DNA from 2 places in the Pseudomonas kitaguniensis genome. Region 1 is predicted to be linked to the other one. Evidence: riboswitches for the same ligand, from Rfam matches in the RefSeq annotation. Region 1 holds a riboswitch; the other holds the start of a gene.
What was found. A riboswitch is a leader RNA that binds a small molecule or an ion and turns the genes downstream of it on or off. The one in region 1 is predicted to bind manganese.

Region 1 (5,693 bases):
AGAACCACAACGCCGTCGCCACCGCCAGGTACACGCCGTAACCGGCCTGAACCGCCAGCGGCGTGTGCGGATTGATCACCACAGTGAACAGCGACAGGAAAAACAGCGTGGCTTTAGGGTTTAAACCATTAGTCACAAAACCTGCGGTAAACGCCCCACGCGGCGTGCGCTCGCCCACTTCAGGCTGCAAATCACCTTCGGCGACAGGTTTGGCCGGCTGCGCGCGCAGGGCCTTGAAGCCGATGTACAGCAGGTACGCCGCCGCCGCCCATTTCAGCGCATTGAACAGCACGATTGATTGCGACACGATCAAACCGATACCGAGCAACGAGTAGCCCACGTGCAGGAAAATCGCCGAACCCACGCCCAGCGCGGTCCAGGTTCCGGCGCGGCGGCCATGGGTCACACTTTCGCGCACCACCACGGCGAAATCCGGGCCAGGGCTGGCCACCGCCAACAAGTGAATCAAGGCTACGGTTAAAAACTCGGCGGCGTACATGCTCACTCCCTTGCGTAACGGATTAACCCATCTGATAGGCTCGGCAGATTACGCCTTCGAACCCTCTCGCAAAAGGTACAGTTGATGACGAACAATCGCCGCGCCGTCTTCCTTGATCACCCGTCGCTGGACCTGGGCGACCTCGACCTCAGCGAGTTGCACAACAGCTTCAGCGAGCTTGAGTTGTTTACCGACACCACGCCGCAAAATGTACTGGAGCGCCTGCAAGGCGCCCACGTGGTGATCAGTAACAAGATCGCCCTCACCACGCAAACCCTGGCGGCGTGCCCTGAACTCAAGCTGATTCTGGTGTCGGCCACCGGCACCAATAACGTCGACCTCAAAGCTGCACGCGCCCAGGGTATTACCGTGAGCAATTGCCAGGGCTACGGCACGCCGTCGGTGGCGCAACACACAATCATGCTGTTGCTCAACCTGGCCACACGTTTGCAGGACTATCAACGCGACGTCGGCGCCGGCAAGTGGCAACAGGCCAAGCAGTTCTGCCTGCTCGACCATCCGATCGTCGAGCTGCAAGGCAAAACCCTCGGCCTGCTCGGGCATGGCGAACTGGGCAGTGCCGTGGCACGGCTGGCCGAAGCCTTCGGCATGCGCGTGCTGCTCGGCGCGATTCCTGGCCGCCCTGCCCGCGCCGACCGCGTGCCGCTGAATGAACTGCTCGGGCAAGTGGATGCGCTGACCCTGCATTGCCCGCTGAACGAACACACGCGCGACTTTATCGGCGCGCGTGAGCTGGCGCTGCTCAAGCCGGGCGCGTTTGTCGTGAACACCGCGCGCGGCGGTTTAATCAACGAACAGGCACTGGCCGACGCCTTGCGCAGCGGCCATTTGGGCGGCGCGGCCACCGATGTACTCAGCGTGGAGCCGCCAGTGCAGGGCAACCCGCTGCTGGCCGCCGACATCCCTCGGCTGATCGTCACACCCCACAACGCCTGGGGCAGCCGCGAGGCGCGGCAACGAATCGTCGGCCAATTGGCCGAAAACGCCCGAGGCTTTTTCAGCGGCGCCCCGCTGCGCGTCGTCAGTTGATAAACTGCGCCCCTTTTCAAGGAGCAGACCATGGATCCGCGCAGTGAAGTACTGCTTCGTCAGGCCGAACTTTTTCAAGGCAACGTGCTGCTGGCAGGTTTGCCCGCCGACGACTTGCTCGGCCGCTTGCCCAATGCGCACGGCTGGAGCTGGCATGCCGGTGACCAGGCGGCGCTCGACGCGCGCTTCCCCGAGCGCAGCCAGTTTGGCGTGAACGTGCCCGAGCGGGCATTTGATGCGGCGGTGATTTTCCTGCCCAAGTCCAAAGACCTCACCGACTACCTGCTCAACGCCTTGGCCGCGCGCCTGCCCGGCGCCGAGCTGTACCTGGTGGGCGAGAAAAAAAGCGGTATCGAAAGCGCCGCCAAGCAGATGAGCCCCTTCGGCAAACCGCGCAAGCTGGATAACGCGCGGCACTGCCAACTGTGGCAGATCACCGTGGCCAACGCGCCGCAAGCGGTCGGACTGGAAAGCCTCGCCCAAGTCTTCGAGGTGCCGTTGGCCGATGGGCCACTCAAGGTGGTGAGCTTGCCGGGCGTATTCAGCCATGGCCGGCTGGACCGCGGCACGGCGCTGTTGCTGAGGCATCTGGATAAATTGCCCAGCGGCCATTTGCTCGACTTCGGTTGCGGCGCCGGCGTGCTGGGGGCGGCGGTAAAACGCCGGTACCCGCATAACACCGTCACGATGCTTGACGTGGACGCCTTCGCCGCTGCCAGCAGCCGCCTGACATTGGCGGCCAATGGCCTGGAAGCCGAGGTGTTGACCGGTGATGGGATTGACGCTGCGCCAATGGGTTTGAACGCGATTTTGAGCAACCCGCCGTTTCATGTCGGGGTGCACACCGACTATTTAGCGACCGAGAACTTGCTGCGAAAAGCAGGCAAACATCTGGCAAAAGGCGGCGAACTTCGGTTGGTTGCGAACAGCTTCCTGAAGTATCAACCGCTGATCGAAGAGCACTTGGGCGTGTGCGCAGTCAAGGCGCAAGGCCAGGGTTTTCGCATTTATCGTGCCAAGCGGCCCTGAAATATTTTTCCCAATGAAGGCTTGCCGAATGGATTTTGCCTAGGCAGAATCCGCTCCGTCCTAGGGGAGTAGTCTCCCACGAGCCCACGCTCGTCCGGCATACGTCAACATACTTGGTCAACAGACCATGGCGTATGCGACCCAGGAGTCCGCACAGACGGGCCGGGGTTTGACAAGACCTATGACACGCACACCTTACCCGGGGCGGGAAGGCTGTACGTGTCATAGCCGTGTCGACCCGCCCCTGGAACCTACCTGATGCTGGATTCTCTGCTCGTCCCTACCGCAGTCGTTGCCTTGGCCGAAATCGGCGACAAGACGCAATTGCTCGCGCTCATACTTGCCGCACGCTTTCGCAAACCCTGGCCGATCATCGCCGGCATCGTCGCCGCGACCCTGGCCAACCATGCCGCCGCGGGTGCCGTGGGTGCCTGGTTCGGCAGCTTCTTCTCGGATGCAGTGTTGCACTGGATACTCGCGGCGAGCTTCTGCGCCACGGCGCTGTGGACGTTGGTGCCGGACAAACTCGACGATGACGAAGCCAGTACCACACGCAAGTTCGGGCCGTTCCTGACCACGCTGATTGCGTTCTTCCTCGCAGAAATCGGTGACAAAACGCAGATCGCCACGGTGATGCTGGCGGCGCAATACCCGGAGCTGTGGCTGGTGATCATCGGCACCACGCTGGGCATGCTGATTGCCAACGTGCCGGTGGTGTTGGCGGGGAATTTTGCGGCGGATAAACTGCCGTTGAAGCTGATCCGTCGACTGGCGGCTACGGCGTTTTTCATCCTCGCAGTGGTGGCGGTCTACAAAGCCATGCAGAGCAGCGGTTGGATCTAGCTTTAAAAGCGGCAAGCTTTAAGCGGCAAGCTGCAAGCTGCAAGCTGCAAGAAGAAGCAGCGCCGTTTCTTGCGGCTTGTAGCTTGCTTCTTGCGGCTTGCGGCTTGCTTCTTGCCGTTCGCCCCGTCAGGACTTGCTGGCTTGCTGGTAAAGCGGCATCACTTTCGGAATCGCCGCCTGCAACGAGGCGATTCGGCTGTCGGAAGCCGGGTGCGTGCTCATGAACTCCGGTGGCGAACCTTCCGAGGCCTTGGCCATTTTGTTCCACAACGTGATGGCCGCATTCGGGTTGTAACCGGCGCGGGCCGACAGTTCGAGGCCGATCAGGTCGGCTTCGTTTTCATTGGCGCGGCTGTTGGGCAAGGTCATGCCGTAGTTGGCCACGGTATCGGCCAGCGCCAGGCTGTCCTGGCCCAGACCGAACAAGGCACCGGCGCCCTGCTTGGCCATCTGGATGCCGTAAGCCTTGGACATGGCTTCACGCCCGTGTTCGCGCAGGGCATGCGCGATTTCATGGCCCATCACCGCAGCCAGTTCGTCATCGGTAAGCTTGAGGTTATCGATCAACGCGCTGTACACGAAGATCTTGCCGCCAGGCCCGCAGTTGGCGTTCATCTCGTCGCTTTTGATCAGGTTGACTTCCCACTTCCACTGCGCCGCATCCGGGCGGAAGTTCGGCGCCTGGGCGATCAAGCGGTCGGCAATCGCCTGTACACGCTTGGCGTTGGCGCTGGTCTTGTCGACCATGCCTTTGCCGCTCGCCTCACCCAACGTCTTTTGATAAGACTGGGCGTACATCTGGTCGACTTCCTGACTCGACAGCATGCTGAACATGTACTGCTTGCGCTCGACCCCAACGGCCCCGCCGCTGGTGGTATTAACCGACTGGCAACCGGCCAGCAGCAGCGCCGCACACAACCCACTTACGACCAATGACTTCTTCATGAACACGCTCCCTGAAAACATGGCGCGTATCGTAGGCGGTCATGTGTATCGGCGCCAGATACAAAAGACGTGTAACCGCCCAATAACCGATACATCCCACACGCTGATAGCGCGCGCGACCTGTCAACCCGGCGTCAAACACTCCGGGCCATTCAATTTCGGATCATTCACCATATTCGCCAGCACGCGCTCGCGCAGCGCCGCCGGCTCACTCGCCAGCAAGCTCTGCAACACCGGCAATGGGGTTTCGGGGTCCAGCCAGGCCGCTTGCCCCGCCGCATCCAGAATCAATGGCCGGCGCTGACTCTGCGCAGCCTGGGTGACCACCGCCGTGCTCAGCCATACCTGCTCCTGCACCGGATACGCTTCCCAGATTGCGGCAAAAAACAGCGTCGAACCTTCACCCGGCGTCAGCCAGTAAGGTCGCTTGCGCAACGTGCCACGCCATTCGTAAAAACCATTGGCCGGCAGCAGGCAGCGGCGCTGACGAAAGGCTTCGCGAAACATCGGTTGCTCAGCGAGGGTTTCTGCGCGGGCGTGAGCCGGGGTGCGCGACAGGTCTGTCAGCCAAGGCGGCGTAAGGCCCCAGCGGGCGCGGGCCAGGGTGTGCTGGCCGTCGGTGGCGCGCTGAATCAGCACCGAATCATTGGGGGAGATGTTCCACTGGGCCTGCTGGTCGGCCGGAAAGCCCGGCAAGGCAGCAAACGTGGGGTTCCAGCGAAACAGGGCATAACGTCCACACATGGGGTAACACGACTCTTGGGTAAACCGACCGACAGCCTAACAGACCAACACGTCGGGGAAGCTGTCGGGTTCTTCGCCAGGTAGCGGCTGCGCACCGATGTAGGCGGTAATCAGCTCGCGGGCATAGGCGGCCTGGTCGTTGCCGACCTCCAGCCCCAGCAGGCCAAAAATCGGCAGCTCGCCGGTGCCACCGAGTAAATGGCGCCCCACCAGGTGCGCCTCGATGCCCTCGCTGGCGAGCATCTGCTGCAGCAGCTCGCCTTCCATCAGGTTTTCAGGTTCGTAAATTCGCTGCATAGGCGCACCTGTCAGTCGTTCTCGGCATGGACTTCAAGCATCCATTCTTGCCCATCCGTTTGCAGGGTGAAATTAATCGGCCGGCAACACACCGGGCAGTCCTCTATGTATGACTGATCGCCACCAGAAAGGTCCAACACCGCCTCGGCGGGCTCACCACAATAAGGACAATCGTACGGCTCGGTTTCCAGCATCACGGTCTCCCAAGTGACTTGTGCGTATAATCGCCGGTCTATTTACAGGGCTATTCCCGGCAGAGCCAAACTTTTGCCGCCTGCCGATATTT
Region 2 (5,693 bases), on a different contig from region 1:
ATACTGTGGAAGCGGGCTTGCTCGCGATAGCGGTGTGTCAGTTGAAAAATACTTATCTGACGTACCGCTATCGCGAGCAAGCCCACTCCCACATAAGGCGCTTTTGACCCAGGCTTGCCACAGGTTTATTTCAGGCTTTTTTCCAGCCAGGCTTTCAAATCCTGCACCTCGGCGTCACTCACGGTGTGCGGCATGCCCGGATACCCGTGAAACTCCGGCTTCAACCCCAACCCCGTCAACACCTCGTTCGCGCGCGTCGCCGAGGTATACGGCAGGGCCTGATCCAGCGTGCCGTGGCCGATAAAAATCGCCAACTGGCCCAACGCTGCGCTGGGCTTTAGCTCAGCCTTGAGCACCGGCAACACACTGCCACTCAACGCTGCGATACCGCGCAGCAACTTGGGCTGCCGCAAGCCCACCTCGTAAGACATGATCGCGCCCTGGCTGAACCCCACCAGGAACACCCGATCGCTTTGGGTGTGGTACTTGGCCGTGGCTTTGCCGACAAAGTCTTCGATCAGCTTGGCGCTGCGTTGCAAATCAGCCGTCCCGCCATCGTAATCGCCATCACCCGGCGTCTTGGTAAACCAGCGATAGCCATTCGGGGGCACCGGCAGCGGCGCGCGCGCCGACAAATAGGTCCACGTCGACGGCAGCGCGTCTTTGATGCCGAACAGGTCTTCCTCGTTGCTGCCAAACCCGTGCAAAAAAATCACCAGCGGCTGGTTGCGCGCCTCGCTTTGAGTCTGTTCCAGGTACGCCAACGGCAAGTCGGTGTGCAGTTCAGAATCGGCATGTGCGGAGCCCGCGAAAAGGGTCAACGCCAGGGCAAACAGTTTGAGCATGGGGAAGCTACCTCAGGGTTTGCGCAACAAATAAGTGTCCATGATCCAACCGTTTTCCAGGCGCGCAGCCTTGCGCACCCGTTCGATTTGTTCTGCCACTTCACTGACTTTGCCGCTGATGAGGATTTCATCCGGCGTGCCCAGGTAGGCGCCCCAGTAAATATCCAGGTCCTGATCAGCCACACTGCGGTAGGAATCTTCGGCGTCGAGCATCACCACCAGGGTGTCTGCATCACTCGCCTGCCCCGCCGCCAACCGGCGCCCGGTGGTGATCTCGACGGAACGGCCGATGCGGTTCAACGCCACCTTATGCTGGGCGGCCAGGGCCTGCACGCTGGTGATGCCGGGGATTACCTCAAACTCAAATTCACAGCGGCCGCTGGCCAGAATCGCCTGCAGAATGCGCAGGGTGCTGTCGTACAGCGCAGGGTCGCCCCAGGCCAGGAACGCGCCGACTTCACCGTCAGCCATTTCTTCGTTGATCATGCGTTCGAAGGTCTGCTGCTTGTCACGGTTGAGGTCTTGTACGGCGGTGGTGTAGTCAATATCGCCGCGCACGCGCTCGGGGCATTCGGCCTCGACGAAGCGGTAGCCGGGTTCGGTGATATAGGTCTCGCAGATCTCGCGGCGCAGGTCGATCAGCTTGTTTTTGCTCTGGCCCTTGTCCATCAGAAAAAACACGTCGGTGCGGTTCAGCGCCTTCACGGCCTGCATCGTGATGTAGTCAGGGTTGCCGGCGCCAATGCCGATGATCAGGATGCGTTTCATGGGTTGCTCTCAGTGCGGGGCGTAGATTTTGCCATGTTCGCGGGCTCAGGCGTGAGTTTCCAGGCGCAGGCGCCACACGGTGTTGAAGCGCAGCTCGGTGCTGCACAGCGGCTCAACGTCGATCCGGTAGAACATCGAAACCGGGAACTGCAAGGCGTACAGCATTGCGGCGCGAATCACAAATGGGTGGGTAATAGCCACTATGTGCCCGGATTGGCATTCGAGGGATTTCATCCAGCGCCCTACCCGTGCGCACACCTGCTCCACCGACTCGCCGCCATGCGGCGCGCTGGCGCTGTCGGCCATCCACGCGCTTAACTCGTCGTCGCCAAGCTGGCTGATTTGCTGACCTTTCCAGCGGCCAAAATCAGCGTCGCGCAAGGCGTCTTCAAGCTGTGCGTTGTCGCTGAACAAGCCGGCTGTTTGTCGGGTTCTGGCCTCTGGCCCGCACACCACGCGCAGGCTTTTTTTGAAGCGACCGGCTTGCGATAAGGCGGCGCTGTGCCAGTCCATCGTGATGGGCTCATCATCAGCAAACCGCGCTTGTTTTTGAAACAGCGTGGCGGCATGGCAAATCAAGGTTAAACGGGTGGCCTGCATCACAGTTCACTCTAGTTGCGCGCGCAGTCAACGTAGACCGGCCAAATTGGTTGAGCATATTACAATGAATAGGGCGCAGGACCTCGACTGGGGTGGGTGGGCGTCGAAGGTCTTCCGGGTGGCGTAAACACAGGTTAACGAATTTTTCATGTCGTGGCGTTTATGCTGCAGCCCTTCGTTGGGGAGTAACCGGCTTCTGACTCGGTCAGAAGCGTTCGTATCAACATATTCGGCAACCTGCCGTGGTACGAACACCGTTGTGGTTGGTGAGACCAGCGACACATCCATGCCTAAAGTCGGGCGTGTGGTTGTGTCGTTGACTCATACAGCCCGACTGGAACGCTTACCGTGAACCCCATTTCGCTGATCTTCCTCGCGCTTGCCATGTCCACTGACGCCTTTGCGGCGGCGATTGGCAAAGGCTCCAGCCTGCACAAACCACGCTTGACCGAAGCCCTGCGCGCAGGCCTGATCTTTGGTGTGATTGAAGCGATCACGCCGATGATCGGCTGGGCCATCGGCCATGCGGCCACACGCTGGGTAGAAAGCTGGGACCATTGGATCGCCTTCACGCTGCTGGTGGTGCTGGGCGCGCACATGATCTACAACGGCTTCAAGCCAGACGACGAATCGGTTGAAAAACCGACGCAGCATTCCTTCATGATCCTCGCCATCACGGCTTTTGCGACGAGCATTGATGCACTGGCGGTCGGCGTGGGCCTGGCGTTTGTCGACGTGAATATTCTGCTGGCCTCGGCGGCGATCGGCCTGGCGACCATGACCATGGTGACCATCGGCATGATGCTCGGCCGAGTGTTAGGGACGGTGGTGGGCAAACGTGCCGAGATGGTCGGCGGCGTGGTGCTGATGCTGGTGGGTGCGACGATTTTGTACGAGCACTTGTCGGCCTGATTAGCCGAGAATGCAGTCAAATGTGGGAGCGGGCTCGCTCGCGATGGCATCAACCCGGTGTGCCTGATATACCGAGTTGCCTGCATCGCGAGCAAGCCCGCTCCCACAAAAAGCCTTTGATTCAAGCCCTCAAGTGGGCTTTCAGGCCGCGTGGCTTTCCTTCTTCAAACTCTCCATATCAATCACAAAGCGATACTTCACATCGCCCTTGAGCATGCGTTCATAGGCCTCGTTGATCTCCTGTATATCAATCATCTCAACGTCCGAAACAATCTTGTGCTTGGCGCAGAAGTCCAACATATCCTGGGTTTCCTGAATGCCGCCAATCAACGAGCCCGCCAGACTACGGCGCTTGAAGATCAGGTTAAACACCGCAGGCGACGGATGCGGGCTGTCAGGCGCGCCCACCAGCGTCATGGTGCCATCGCGCTTGAGCAGGTTAAGGAACGCATCAAGGTCATGCGGCGCGGCCACCGTGTTGAGAATGAAGTCCAGGCTGTTGGTGACCTTGGCCATCTCATCCGGGTTCTTCGACACCACCACTTGGTCGGCACCCAAGCGCAGGCCGTCTTCACGCTTGTTCGGCGACGTCGTAAACAGCGTGACGTGTGCGCCCATCGCATGCGCGATCTTCACCGCCATATGGCCGAGCCCACCCAGACCGACCACACCGACTTTCGAGCCAGGGCCCACCTTCCAGTGGTGCAGCGGCGAATAGGTGGTAATGCCGGCGCACAGCAGCGGCGCGACGGCCGCCAGGTTGGCGTCGTCGTGGGAGATGCGCAGCACGAACTTTTCTTTGACCACGATCGCGTCGGAGTAGCCGCCGTACGTGTTTTCGCCGCCAAACACCGGGCCGTTGTAGGTGCCGGTAAAGCCGTTCTCGCAGTATTGCTCGTCGCCCTCGGCGCAGGATGCGCACGCCTGGCAACTGTCGACCATGCAACCGACACCGGCCAAATCACCGACCTTGAATTTTTTTACATCGGCACCGACTGCGGTAACGCGGCCGACGATTTCATGGCCCGGCACCGACGGGTACAGGGTGTTGTGCCACTCATTGCGCGCGGTATGCAAATCGGAATGGCACACGCCGCAGTAAAGAATTTCGATCTGTACGTCATCCGCCCCTGGGGTGCGGCGCTCGAAGGTAAAAGGCTTGAGCGAATCCTTGGAATCCCGCGCGGCGTAGCTGTAAGTCTTGGCCATTTGGTTCACCTGTTGATGTGACGGTAGAGGTCAGTTGACCAGCATAAACCCTGAACCGTTCAATCGATCAACGGCTATCGCAACGCGTCGCCAGTGGCGCAAGTACAAGGAACGTTGCGCCAGTGCCCAGGGTCAAGAACCTATCGGCGCCCGGTTTGCATCACTCGTTATGCCGAGCTTTTTTACTCGATAATCAGGAGTTTTGTATGAGTACATTCGTTGCCAAAGACGGTACCCAGATCTATTTCAAGGACTGGGGCAGCGGTAAACCCGTGCTGTTCAGCCATGGCTGGCCGCTGGACGCCGACATGTGGGAATACCAGATGGAATACCTCAGCAGCCGTGGCTTTCGCACTATTGCGTTCGACCGCCGTGGTTTTGGCCGGTCAGACCAACCGTGGACCGGCAACGACTACAACACGTTCGCCGACGATATTGCCCAGTTGATCGAACACCTGGACCTGAACGACGTGACCCTGGTGGGCTTTTCGATGGGCGGCGGCGACGTTGCGCGTTACATCGCTCGCCATGGCAGCGCGCGGGTTGCCGGCCTGGTATTGCTGGGTGCCGTCACCCCACTCTTGGGCCAGAAACCAGACTACCCACAGGGTGTGCCGGCCGACGTATTCGACGGCATCAAAGCCGCGTTGCTGAAAGACCGCGCGCAGTTCATTGCCGACTTCAGCACGCCGTTTTTTGGCCTCAACAAAGGCCAGACTGTCTCCGCAGGCGTGCAAAGCCAGACCCTGCAAATCGCGTTGCAAGCTTCACTGAAATCCACGCTGGACTGCGTCAGCGTGTTTTCCGAAACCGACTTCCGCCCGGACATGGCCACCATCGACGTGCCGACCCTGGTGATCCACGGTGACGCCGACCAGGTTGTGCCGTTCGAGACCACGGGCAAGGTTGCGGCCGAGATGATCAAGGGTGCTGAGCTGAAGGTGTACAAGGATGCGCCACACGGTTTCGCGGCGACCCACACCCAGCAGTTGAACCAAGACCTGTTGGCGTTCCTCAACCGCTGAAGCAACTGCCCTGCCCTCTGCTCTTTTGGCCGGGCTTGCCCGGTCTTTTTTTGCCTGGTGCAAACCTTGCGCCATAGCTGCGTATGATCGTGCTGAACCGCTGACGCCTTGGCACGGTCCCAGCTCATACGCTCATCGCTACAGGAATGTTCAAATGACGCTTCCCAAAGAAATGACCCTCATCGAAATCACCACCCCCGGTGGCCCCGAAGTCTTGCAGCCACGCAGGGCCGACGTGCCGGTGGCAGGTCCCGGTGAAATTCTGATTCGCGTGCACGCCGCCGGGGTCAATCGCCCTGACGCGTTGCAGCGCGCCGGCAAATACCCGATGAAA

Region 2: it holds a riboswitch for manganese, as region 1 does, so the genes downstream of both, mntP (manganese efflux pump MntP) here and ACOZK9_RS26565 (TMEM165/GDT1 family protein) in region 1, are expected to answer to the same signal.

What each region holds. Positions count from the first base shown of each region.
Region 1 is NZ_JBLZPT010000040.1:6,013-11,705, forward strand. Features, by position in the region: gene ACOZK9_RS26550 (LysE family translocator) at 1-499, opposite strand, end outside; gene ACOZK9_RS26555 (2-hydroxyacid dehydrogenase) at 584-1,549, shown strand; gene ACOZK9_RS26560 (methyltransferase) at 1,580-2,578, shown strand; yybP-ykoY riboswitch at 2,629-2,749, shown strand; gene ACOZK9_RS26565 (TMEM165/GDT1 family protein) at 2,837-3,421, shown strand; gene ACOZK9_RS26570 (M48 family metallopeptidase) at 3,548-4,366, opposite strand; gene ACOZK9_RS26575 (SOS response-associated peptidase) at 4,490-5,110, opposite strand; gene ACOZK9_RS26580 (putative signal transducing protein) at 5,147-5,407, opposite strand; gene ACOZK9_RS26585 (CPXCG motif-containing cysteine-rich protein) at 5,419-5,601, opposite strand.
Region 2 is NZ_JBLZPT010000026.1:38,483-44,175, reverse strand. Features, by position in the region: gene ACOZK9_RS23475 (alpha/beta hydrolase) at 126-845, opposite strand; gene cobF (precorrin-6A synthase (deacetylating)) at 858-1,613, opposite strand; gene ACOZK9_RS23465 (histidine phosphatase family protein) at 1,659-2,213, opposite strand; yybP-ykoY riboswitch at 2,382-2,549, shown strand; gene mntP (manganese efflux pump MntP) at 2,562-3,125, shown strand; gene ACOZK9_RS23455 (NAD(P)-dependent alcohol dehydrogenase) at 3,267-4,334, opposite strand; gene ACOZK9_RS23450 (alpha/beta fold hydrolase) at 4,541-5,359, shown strand; gene ACOZK9_RS23445 (NAD(P)H-quinone oxidoreductase) at 5,514-5,693, shown strand, end outside.